One region of the Hathewaya limosa genome, then DNA from elsewhere that is predicted to be linked to it. Evidence: a T-box and tRNA genes for the amino acid it is inferred to sense, from the RefSeq annotation. Region 1 holds a T-box; the other regions hold tRNA genes.
What was found. A T-box is a leader RNA that pairs with one kind of tRNA and senses whether it is charged. The one in region 1 lies ahead of trpS (tryptophan--tRNA ligase), so its partner is inferred to be a tRNA-Trp.
Positions count from the first base shown of each region.

Region 2: it encodes a tRNA-Trp, which carries the amino acid that the T-box ahead of trpS (tryptophan--tRNA ligase) is inferred to sense. The anticodon was not compared.
Region 3: it encodes a tRNA-Trp, which carries the amino acid that the T-box ahead of trpS (tryptophan--tRNA ligase) is inferred to sense. The anticodon was not compared.

Region 1 covers NZ_JAUSWN010000013.1:25,718-28,917, reverse strand. Annotated here, with positions in the region: gene QOZ93_RS08470 (YfcC family protein) at 1-1,421, shown strand, start outside; T-box leader at 1,614-1,854, shown strand; gene trpS (tryptophan--tRNA ligase) at 1,946-2,944, shown strand; gene QOZ93_RS08460 (peptide chain release factor 3) at 3,196-3,200, shown strand, end outside.
Region 2 covers NZ_JAUSWN010000012.1:3,273-6,472, forward strand. Annotated here, with positions in the region: lysine riboswitch at 97-274, opposite strand; gene QOZ93_RS07820 (CoA-binding protein) at 497-862, shown strand; gene QOZ93_RS07825 (hypothetical protein) at 974-1,138, opposite strand; tRNA gene QOZ93_RS07830 (tRNA-Trp) at 1,299-1,374, shown strand; gene QOZ93_RS07835 (flavodoxin) at 1,761-2,186, shown strand; gene QOZ93_RS07840 (DUF3793 family protein) at 2,206-2,820, shown strand; gene rluF (23S rRNA pseudouridine(2604) synthase RluF) at 2,875-3,200, opposite strand, start outside.
Region 3 covers NZ_JAUSWN010000001.1:139,123-142,322, forward strand. Annotated here, with positions in the region: gene tsaB (tRNA (adenosine(37)-N6)-threonylcarbamoyltransferase complex dimerization subunit type 1 TsaB) at 1-423, opposite strand, end outside; gene tsaE (tRNA (adenosine(37)-N6)-threonylcarbamoyltransferase complex ATPase subunit type 1 TsaE) at 420-881, opposite strand; gene QOZ93_RS00655 (CBS domain-containing protein) at 1,198-1,818, shown strand; tRNA gene QOZ93_RS00660 (tRNA-Trp) at 1,911-1,986, shown strand; gene QOZ93_RS00665 (NAD(P)/FAD-dependent oxidoreductase) at 2,321-3,200, shown strand, end outside.

The sequences.
Region 1 (3,200 bases):
CAGCAGGAACTTATTCAAAACTAGCATTTGATGCGGATAAGAAAATATTCACAATTACCAAGCCAGATGGGTCAGTAAGTGAATCACCTGCGACTAAAGAAACGTTGGACAAGCTTAAAATAAAAATAGACATTGAAAAGCTTACCGGCGGTGCGATTAGTAAACCGGTAGCAATACCAGGTACTTATGAAAAGGTTGCACAAAAACCACAAGGATTTTTTCAAGTAATTTCAGCGCCAATTGAAGGAGTATATCAAAGTATAGATATCATATTATTTATTTTAATAATTGGTGGTTGTATAGGTGTACTTAATAATTCCGGAGCTTTTGATGCCGGTATAGCTAGTCTTTCAAGAGCAACAAAAGGAAGAGAATTCTTACTTATAGTAATAGTTACAATTCTTATTTCTATTGGAGGAACTACTTATGGTATGGCAGAAGAAACTATTGCCTTATACCCAATACTGGTTCCGGTATTTGTTGCGGCAGGTTATGATGCCATGGTTGCTATAGCATCTATATATGTAGGTTCTTCTATAGGTACTATGTTCTCAACAGTTAATGCATTTTCATCTGTTGTAGCATCCAATGCTGCAGGTTTAAGTTTTACTGAAGGTATAGGAATGAGACTGGGAGGTCTTATAGTAGGTACTATAATTTGTATAATTTATATTATAAAATATGCAAATAAAGTTAAAAAAGATCCTACAAAATCTATAATTTATGCTCAAAAAGAAGAAATTGAAAAGAAATTTGCAACTGTAGATGAAAAAGATGTGCCAGAATTTACACTTGCACGTAAATTAATGTTACTTATGTTTGCCGGATCATTTGGTATTATGGTTTGGGGTGTTTCAAGTCAAGATTGGAGTTTTAGTCAAATGACTTCATTATTCTTAATAGTTGGAATAATTTTAGGTATACTTTCTCGTATGGGAGAAAAAGCTTTTGTAAATAAATTTATAGAAGGTGCAGCAGATTTAGTTAGTGTTGGCTTAATTGTTGGTGTTGCTAGATCTATTAATATAGTATTAGAAGGTGGACAAATATCAGATACTATACTTAATGGAGCATCTTCACTAGTATCAGGAATGAACCCTATAGTATTTGTACTTGTAATGCTTGTAGTGTTTATAGTATTAGGATTCTTTATACCATCTTCATCAGGGCTTGCAGTTTTATCTATTCCAGTTATGGCACCGCTTGCAGATTCTGTAGGTCTTCCAAGACACGTTATTGTAAGTGCATTCCAATATGGATTAGGATTAATATCATTTATAACACCAACAGGTCTTATACTTGCAACCTTATCTATTGTAGATGTAACTTATGATAAATGGTTAAAATTTGTTATGCCTTTAATAGGAATTATAGCAGCGCTTGCGGCTATAATACTTATGGTACAAGGTGCAATAGCTTAGTAATAATTATTTAAATTTTATAAATTTATGTAACTAAAATAAAAAGTTCTATGAATAATAATAGGACTTTTTATTTTTAAATCAATATTAAAGATATAATAAAGTTTAAGTAAATAATAGTAAGAGAATAATTAGAAAAAAGGTTGACAAAAAACATTATAAGACATATTATATATTAAACAATAAATATTAATAAAGTCGATGAAGAGAAGAGTAGATTTAAAAACAGGTTTAAAGAGAGTCATTACCTGGTGAGAATATGATAGCTATGATTAAATTGAAGTGGGTCTTGGAGATTTTTAGGTGAAAAATTTTAAAGTAGCCTTTTACGTTTACTTTACGTTATAAAAGCAGGATATTATTAGTATCCTTATAAAGAAGATTTAAAAAATCTTAAATTTAGGTGGTACCACGTTGAATTTACGTCCTATGGTTAATTTTAACCATAGGACTTTTTATTTTACAAGTTAAAATATATATGGAAATCTCTTAAGATAAATTTAAAACAGTAAGGAGTGTAAGTTATGGAAGAAAATAAGAAAGTAATATTTAGTGGAATTCAGCCTTCAGGAGACTTAACATTAGGAAATTATTTAGGTGCTTTAAAAAATTGGGTTAAGCTGCAAGATGAATATGATTGTTATTTTTGTGTGGTTGATCTTCATGCAATAACAGTAAGACAAGAACCAAAAGATTTAAGAAGAAGAACTTTAGAATTATTAGCTATTTACGTAGCAGCAGGTATTGATCCAAATAAAAATACATTATTTATACAATCACATGTTCCAGCACATTCTGAGGCTGGTTGGCTTTTAAATTGTAATTCATATATGGGTGAATTAGCTAGAATGACTCAATATAAAGATAAGTCTAAAAAGCAAGGAGATAATATATGTGCGGGATTATTTAATTACCCTGTTTTAATGGCTGCAGATATACTATTATATCAAGCAGATTTAGTACCAGTAGGAAAAGATCAAACACAACATTTAGAACTTGCAAGGGATTTAGCAGAAAGGTTTAATAGACAATATAGTCCAACATTTAAGATTCCAGAAGGATATATACCAAAGGCTGGGGCTAAAATTATGAGTCTTCAAGATCCAAGTAAAAAAATGTCTAAATCAGATGATAATGCAAATAGCTTTATTTTAATTATGGATTCACCAGAATCTATAAGAAGAAAAGTTAACAGAGCAGTAACAGATAGTTTAGGAGAGGTTAAATATTGTGATGATCAACCAGGAGTTAAAAATTTAATGACTATTTTAAATTGTATAACTGGTATAAGTATGGATGAAATTGAGAAAAAATATGAAGGAAAAGGATATGCTCAATTTAAATCTGATGTAGCGGAAGCTATAGTTAATGAATTAGAACCAATCCAAAAAAGAGTAAAAGAATTGTTAGATAATAAAACTGAATTAGAAGAAATTTATAAAAAAGGTGCAGAGAAAGCTAATTATATTTCAAGGAAAACGTTAAGAAAAATGCAAAAGAAAATAGGATTTATACCTATGTAATTATAAAAAATTAATGTAGTATATGTTATAAGGTTTGCAAAGTTTATTTTATAATTTTGCAAACTTTTTATTTTTAAAATAATATAACACTTACGTATTTATTGACAGAGCTAATTAATAAAGTTAAAATCATTAAGTAGACTACTTACTGTGTAAAAACAGTGGAAAATGGGAAAAATTTAAGGGAGTATACTTTAAATTAACTATTTGGTAAATATAATTTTAAATTTATATAGAAAGAGGAGAAAAGTGTGGA
Region 2 (3,200 bases), on a different contig from region 1:
AGGATAAGAAAAGCTGAAAAAGACAAAAAAACCTAAGAAGTTATCTTAGGGTTTTTATCATTTTAAAAAGGTAAAGACCTAATTTTATGAATAAATATTTAAGATAGCTCTTCACAAACAATATATTTGTGACAGTCTTACATATATTTTATGTAAGCCCAGTTATATAACCTTAAAGCATTAGTTATATACTTCGGCCATATTTCCTTTTCTACTATTTCATAGTGCTTACCTCAATAGTAGTACTAATAAATACAGCGCCTCTATCACTAGCCGTCCACATAATTTTTTTTATGTTTTTAATTATACTATATTAAATATTGTTGTCAAGGTGAAGAATGTCTACAAATGTCTTACTTATGCAAAGAATACTAATGAATATATGAATTAAAATGAAGAAAAATGAAATGATATGATTAAATATGAGCTTTTGTGTTAGAATAACATAAAATCTATTAAATAAAAAAATTCAAATAAAGAAGAAGGGAAGAACAAAATGAATATTGAAGCATTATTTGAATATTATAATTGGGTTGTAGTTGGAGATGTTACTAATGAAAGTAAATATGCAAATAAAATTTTAAATACCTTAAAAAGGGAAAAATATAATGTTATTGGAATAGATCCTAGAGGAGATGGGAAAGCATCTTTTATAGATTTAAAATCTTCTAATTTTAACATTGATGTTATTGATTTATGTATAAATCCTAAATTAGGATTAGAAATTTTAAAAGAGGCTAGGCAATTAAATATAGATAAGGTTTTAATTCAACCAGGAGCTGAAAGTGATGAAATAGTTGAATTTTGTAAACAAAATAATATTAAATTTATAAAGGGCTGTGTTTTACAACAATTAGGATAATATAAATAAAAATAAAGCACACTTTAATATTAAGGTGTGCTTTATTTGGTTATAAATTAATAAAAGAGAATACATATAATATATGAACCTTTTTATAAATTTATAAATAAGTTATTTATTATGAGATAACTTAGAGCGTTTAGTAAATTTATCATTATTGGCATCTATTTTAACTCCATTTTCAATACCTATGTCTCCACCATTTCTATGATACATTTTTCTAAGTTCAGCATTAGATTTTTCATCAGTTTTCATATGATTTTTATTATTGTGCATAACATGACCTCCTAAAATTTTAAGAAAGTTTGATAAACTAATTAAGATTACTTTAACCAAAAATAAAAAAAATATTATTTTTTTGTTGACTAAAGTAAATTTTTATATTATAATTAATTTCGTTGGTAAAACGCTGACAAAAAAATAAAAAATATGTCGAAGGGGTATAGCTCAATTGGTAGAGTAGCGGTCTCCAAAACCGTTGGTTCCGGGTTCAAGTCCTCGTGCCCCTGCCAAAATTATTACTGTAGAAGTAATGTTTTAAAGTGAAAGTGGTTGATAATATTATCAACCACTTTTTGTTTAATAAAAAATTAATTATTTGAATTTTATCATCCATGTCCATATTTAGTCTATTGATAAAGGCAAATACGTAATAATTTTTGTAATAGTTTTTACAAAATATATTTTTAAAAATCTACATAATTAATACTCATGTCTATAATGTTAGTATAATTCATAAATAAGTTGTAAATAAATATAAAGGTTATTTTGGAAAAAAATAAAGATGAAAGCATGAATAATTGAAAATATTTATCAATTACATTGACAAAATAAAATACTCTGTATATAATGTTATTGAAAATGAAAATCGATATCAATTAATTAGGGGGTAACAGAAATGAAATCTATAAATATAATTTATTGGAGCGGTACAGGTAATACAGAAATGATGGCAAAGGCTATAGAAGTAGGTGCAAGTGAAGAAGGTGCAGAAGTTAAAGTAAAGCAAGTAGGAGAAGCTTCTTTAGATGATATAAAAAATCCAGATGTAGTAGTTCTAGGATGTCCAGCTATGGGGGCTGAAGTTTTAGAAGAAGCAGAAATGGAGCCTTTTATTGAATCAATTTCAGGTGAAGCACAAGGAAAGAACATAGTTCTATTTGGATCTTATGGATGGGGCGATGGTGAATGGATGAGAAATTGGGAAGATAAAATGAAGGAACTTGGAGCTAACTTAATTTTTGATTCACTTATTATTAATGAAACACCTGATGATGCTGCTATAGATGAATGTAAAAACTTAGGACGAAATCTAGCTAAATAAATGAGAAAGGGAGATGTGTATGTGTAAAGATAGTATGTGTAAATATTTTAAGATGATAAATGAATTTCAAGATGAAGAATATTTTTATGGATTATTAGCTTATAGTATTGCACCAACTATTTTTAGAGAAAAACCATCTTCCTTAATTGTTTTTAATAATGGGGAAAGAAAATTATTAAAAATATGGGATGAAGCTAAAGAAAAAGTTTGTAACTTTTTTAATATAAAGTACTTTGAACTACATAGATATGAAAAAGGTGCTATTGTGCTTTTTTATAAAGAAGATTTGTTAAGAAAAACATTAGCTAACAGAGAAAATGCAGTATTTATGAATGAAAATGGATATAGAAGACAATGGTCTTTAAACAACAAGTTATATTTACTTAGAAATAGATATAAAAATGGTTGTCCACATGAAATAGGTATATTTTTAGGATACCCTGTAAAAGATGTTGAAAGTTTTATAAATTGTCCAAATAAAAAATGTTTAGTTTGTGGATATTGGAAGGTATATAATGATTTAGAGAAAGCAGAAGAAACATTTAATAGATTTAACACGAGAAAAGAAAAAGTAATTTCTTTAATTATGTCAGGAATTCATCCAACAAAAATTTTACAATATTGCAATCCCTAAATATTATTAATATATATAATTAAGGATAGGTTTGAAAAAGCCTATCCTTAATTGCTATACAGAAGCTTCCTCTGTTTTTATAGAGTTCTTAACCATATTATTTATCTCTTGCAATTCTTCCTTTGATATATATCTCCATTTTCCCTCAGGAATATTATCTAGGGTTATATTCATAATTCGAACTCTTTTGAGTTTGGTTACAGTGTATCCTAGATATTCACACATTCTTCGTATTTGTCTGTTAAGACCTTGAGTTAAAATTATTCTAAATACATATTTACTTTCTCTTTTAACAAAGCATTTTTTTGTAACGGTATTTAGAATAGGAAGACCATTTCCCATTTGTTTTATAAATTCTGGAGTAATAGGAGTATTTACTG
Region 3 (3,200 bases), on a different contig from region 1:
ACAAGAATAATCATCTAATTTTACCAAAGTACCATTTTCAAATTTATAAATAGCAGTATATACATTATTTCTAAGAGCATCTAATATAGGACATATAATCCCATCAGTATATGCTAGATTATAAGCTAGTGCATCTAAAGAAGATATACCAATCAAAGGTTTATTTAATCCATTACATATTCCTTTAAAAGTTGCCATACCAATTCTAAGTCCAGTAAAGGAGCCAGGACCTTTTGAAATTGCAAATCCATCTATATCAGCAATATCGGTTTCTGTGTTAGTTAAAAGTGTGTCTATCATAGACATAATTAAAACTGAATGTTGTTTTTTATAGTTAAAAGTTATCTCACCTAATAGTTTTTCATCTTCAATTAATGCACAAGTTGCACTTTGTGTGGCAGAATCAAAACTTAAAATCTTCATAATCTTATCTCCTTTATGTAGTCATATTTTTTGTTTGTATATTCTATATTGATTTGACGTTTATTAGGAGTAAGCTCATCACACTTATTTACATATATGTATAGAGCATCTTCTTTAGGGATTAGGTCTTCTATATAATTAGCCCATTCAATTATAGAAATACCATCACTAAATATGTATTCATCAAAACCTATGGCCTCTATTTCATCAGGATCATTTACTCTATAAACATCAAAATGATATAATTTTAATCTCCCGTCATATTCATTAACAATAGTGAAAGTTGGGCTTGTAATATGTTCATCTATGTTTAATCCCTTCGCTATTCCTTTGGTTAAATGAGTTTTTCCAGTTCCTAAATCTCCGATTAAGCAAATGATATCGCCGCTATTACATGTTTTACCTAATTTAACACCTAAATTGAAAGTTTCTTCAACTGAGTTAACTAAAAATTTCATTATCTCACCTCTGTATATTATTTTATCCTAATTAATAAAAAAAGTTAAGTATTCTATTAAATATAAAGCAATATATATAATTTTATCATATAGTATATAGTCATAATATATTAACTATATGCATAAAATATTAATTATATGGTTTAATATGGTTTGTTAAAATAAGTATTAAAGTTTTATATAAAACTTTAAAATTAACAAATTTTAATATTGGTCATAATTCTTGGAAAATTAAAAATATTATTCAAATAATATAGGCAATATGAGGTTAATAAGTTATAATAAGTTTAAAAGGATTTATAAAGGAGGGTCATAAATGTTTGTTAATAATTTAATGTTATCTAAAGAAAAGTTAGTAACAGTAACACCTAAGGACTCTGTCAAGAAAGCCTTAGAACTTATAGAAGAATATAAGTTTTTATCAATTCCTGTAGCAGAAGGGGATAAGTTCTACGGTACTATTTCAAAAGAAAGAATTTACACTTTTTATTTCGAGAAAAATCTAGATAAAAAAAGTTTATTGGAAGAGTTTTTAGTAGAAAATGTTATGAGAGTTGATGTACCTAAAGTAGACCCAATGGAACAAGTAGAAGAAGCATCTAATTATTTAGCTACAGAAAACACACCATTTGTGGCTGTAATAGATAGTGCAAATGAGTTTAAAGGTATAGTAACTCATAATGCAGTATTTAAGCAATTCACAGAATTATTTGGTTTAAATAGAGGGCAAAGAATATCTGTAATTGCCCATGATATTCCAGGACAAATATCTAAACTTTCTAAAATTATAACAGAAAATAATGGTGATATTATTAGTTTTGTTGTGGTTGATCCAAAAAGTTTAACAGAAGTAAAAGAAATCGTTGTAAGAATAAAAACAGAAAATTATGATGATATATTAAAGAAAGTCAAAGACGCTGGATTTAAAGTACAATAATATGTTTTAAATAAAGGAGGAATTTTTATCCTCCTTTATTTAAAAATATATTGATTTTAAAAAAAAATGATGATATAATGTTAATTGTTTTTAGGGGTATAGCTCAATTGGTAGAGTAGCGGTCTCCAAAACCGTTGGTTGCGGGTTCGATTCCTGCTGCCCCTGCCAGTTAATATTTAAAAAATTGATACAGCATTTGAATGACTAAGCTATATTTTATTATAGCTTGGTCATTTTTAATTTTTACTGAATAAACAAAGTTCATATCTTATAACTTAATTAAAAGGATCTTAGGTTACTATAAAAAATTCAAATTTAGTTAGGTAATTCTCAGAAATCTTATTAAAAATTTTTTCATTATGCAAATTTGTGGTTTTAAATAAAGATAGAAGTAAAATATAAATTATTTGATTTAATATACATAATAAGTCTATAATATACTAGGAATATATTGCAACAAAAAGGAGTAAATTTATTTACTATATTTCTTTGAGGTGAGTTTATGAAAGAATATGATATAGTTATAATAGGAGGCGGAGCATCAGGGCTGTCAGCTGCAATTGAGGCTAGAAAACAAGGTATAGAAAAAATACTTATTATAGATAAAGAAAAGTTTTTAGGTGGGATTTTAAATCAATGTATTCATAATGGATTTGGAAGATATATTTTAAAGGAAGAATTAACTGGACCAGAGTATGCCAATATTTTTATAAAAGAAATACAAAGACTAAGAATAGGATATAAACTTGAAACAACTGTATTAGAAATAGATAAAAACAAAAAAGTAACTTTTGTAAATTCAGAAGAAGGAGTTGTAGAAATAGGGGCAAAAGCTATTATACTTGCTATGGGATGTAGGGAAAAAACCAGAGGAGTGGTAAATATATCTGGAAGTAGTTTTGCAGGCGTTTTTACAGCAGGAATGGTACAAAGGTTAATAAATTTAGAAGGAATAATGCCAGGTAAGGAAATAGTTATTTTGGGATCTGGTGATTTAGGATTAATAATAGCTAAAACATTAACTTTAGAAGGTGCCAATGTTAAGGCCGTAATAGAAATGTTGCCTTATTGTAGTGGACTTAAAAGAAACTATAAAAAATGTTTAGAACCATTTAATATTCCTTTAAAGTTGCAACATACAATAATTGATATTAGAGGAAAAGAGCGAGTTAATGGAGTGGCTATAGCTAAAGTAGATGATAATTACAAGCCAATAAAGGGAACGGAAGAATTTATAAGTTGTGATACTGTCGTATTGTCTGTAGGATTGGTACCTGAAAGTGAACTATTTAAAAAGTTAGGAATAAAAATTAATGCTGTAACAGGAGGTACTTTAATAGACGAAAGTATGCAAACTAATATTAAAGGTGTTTTTGCATGTG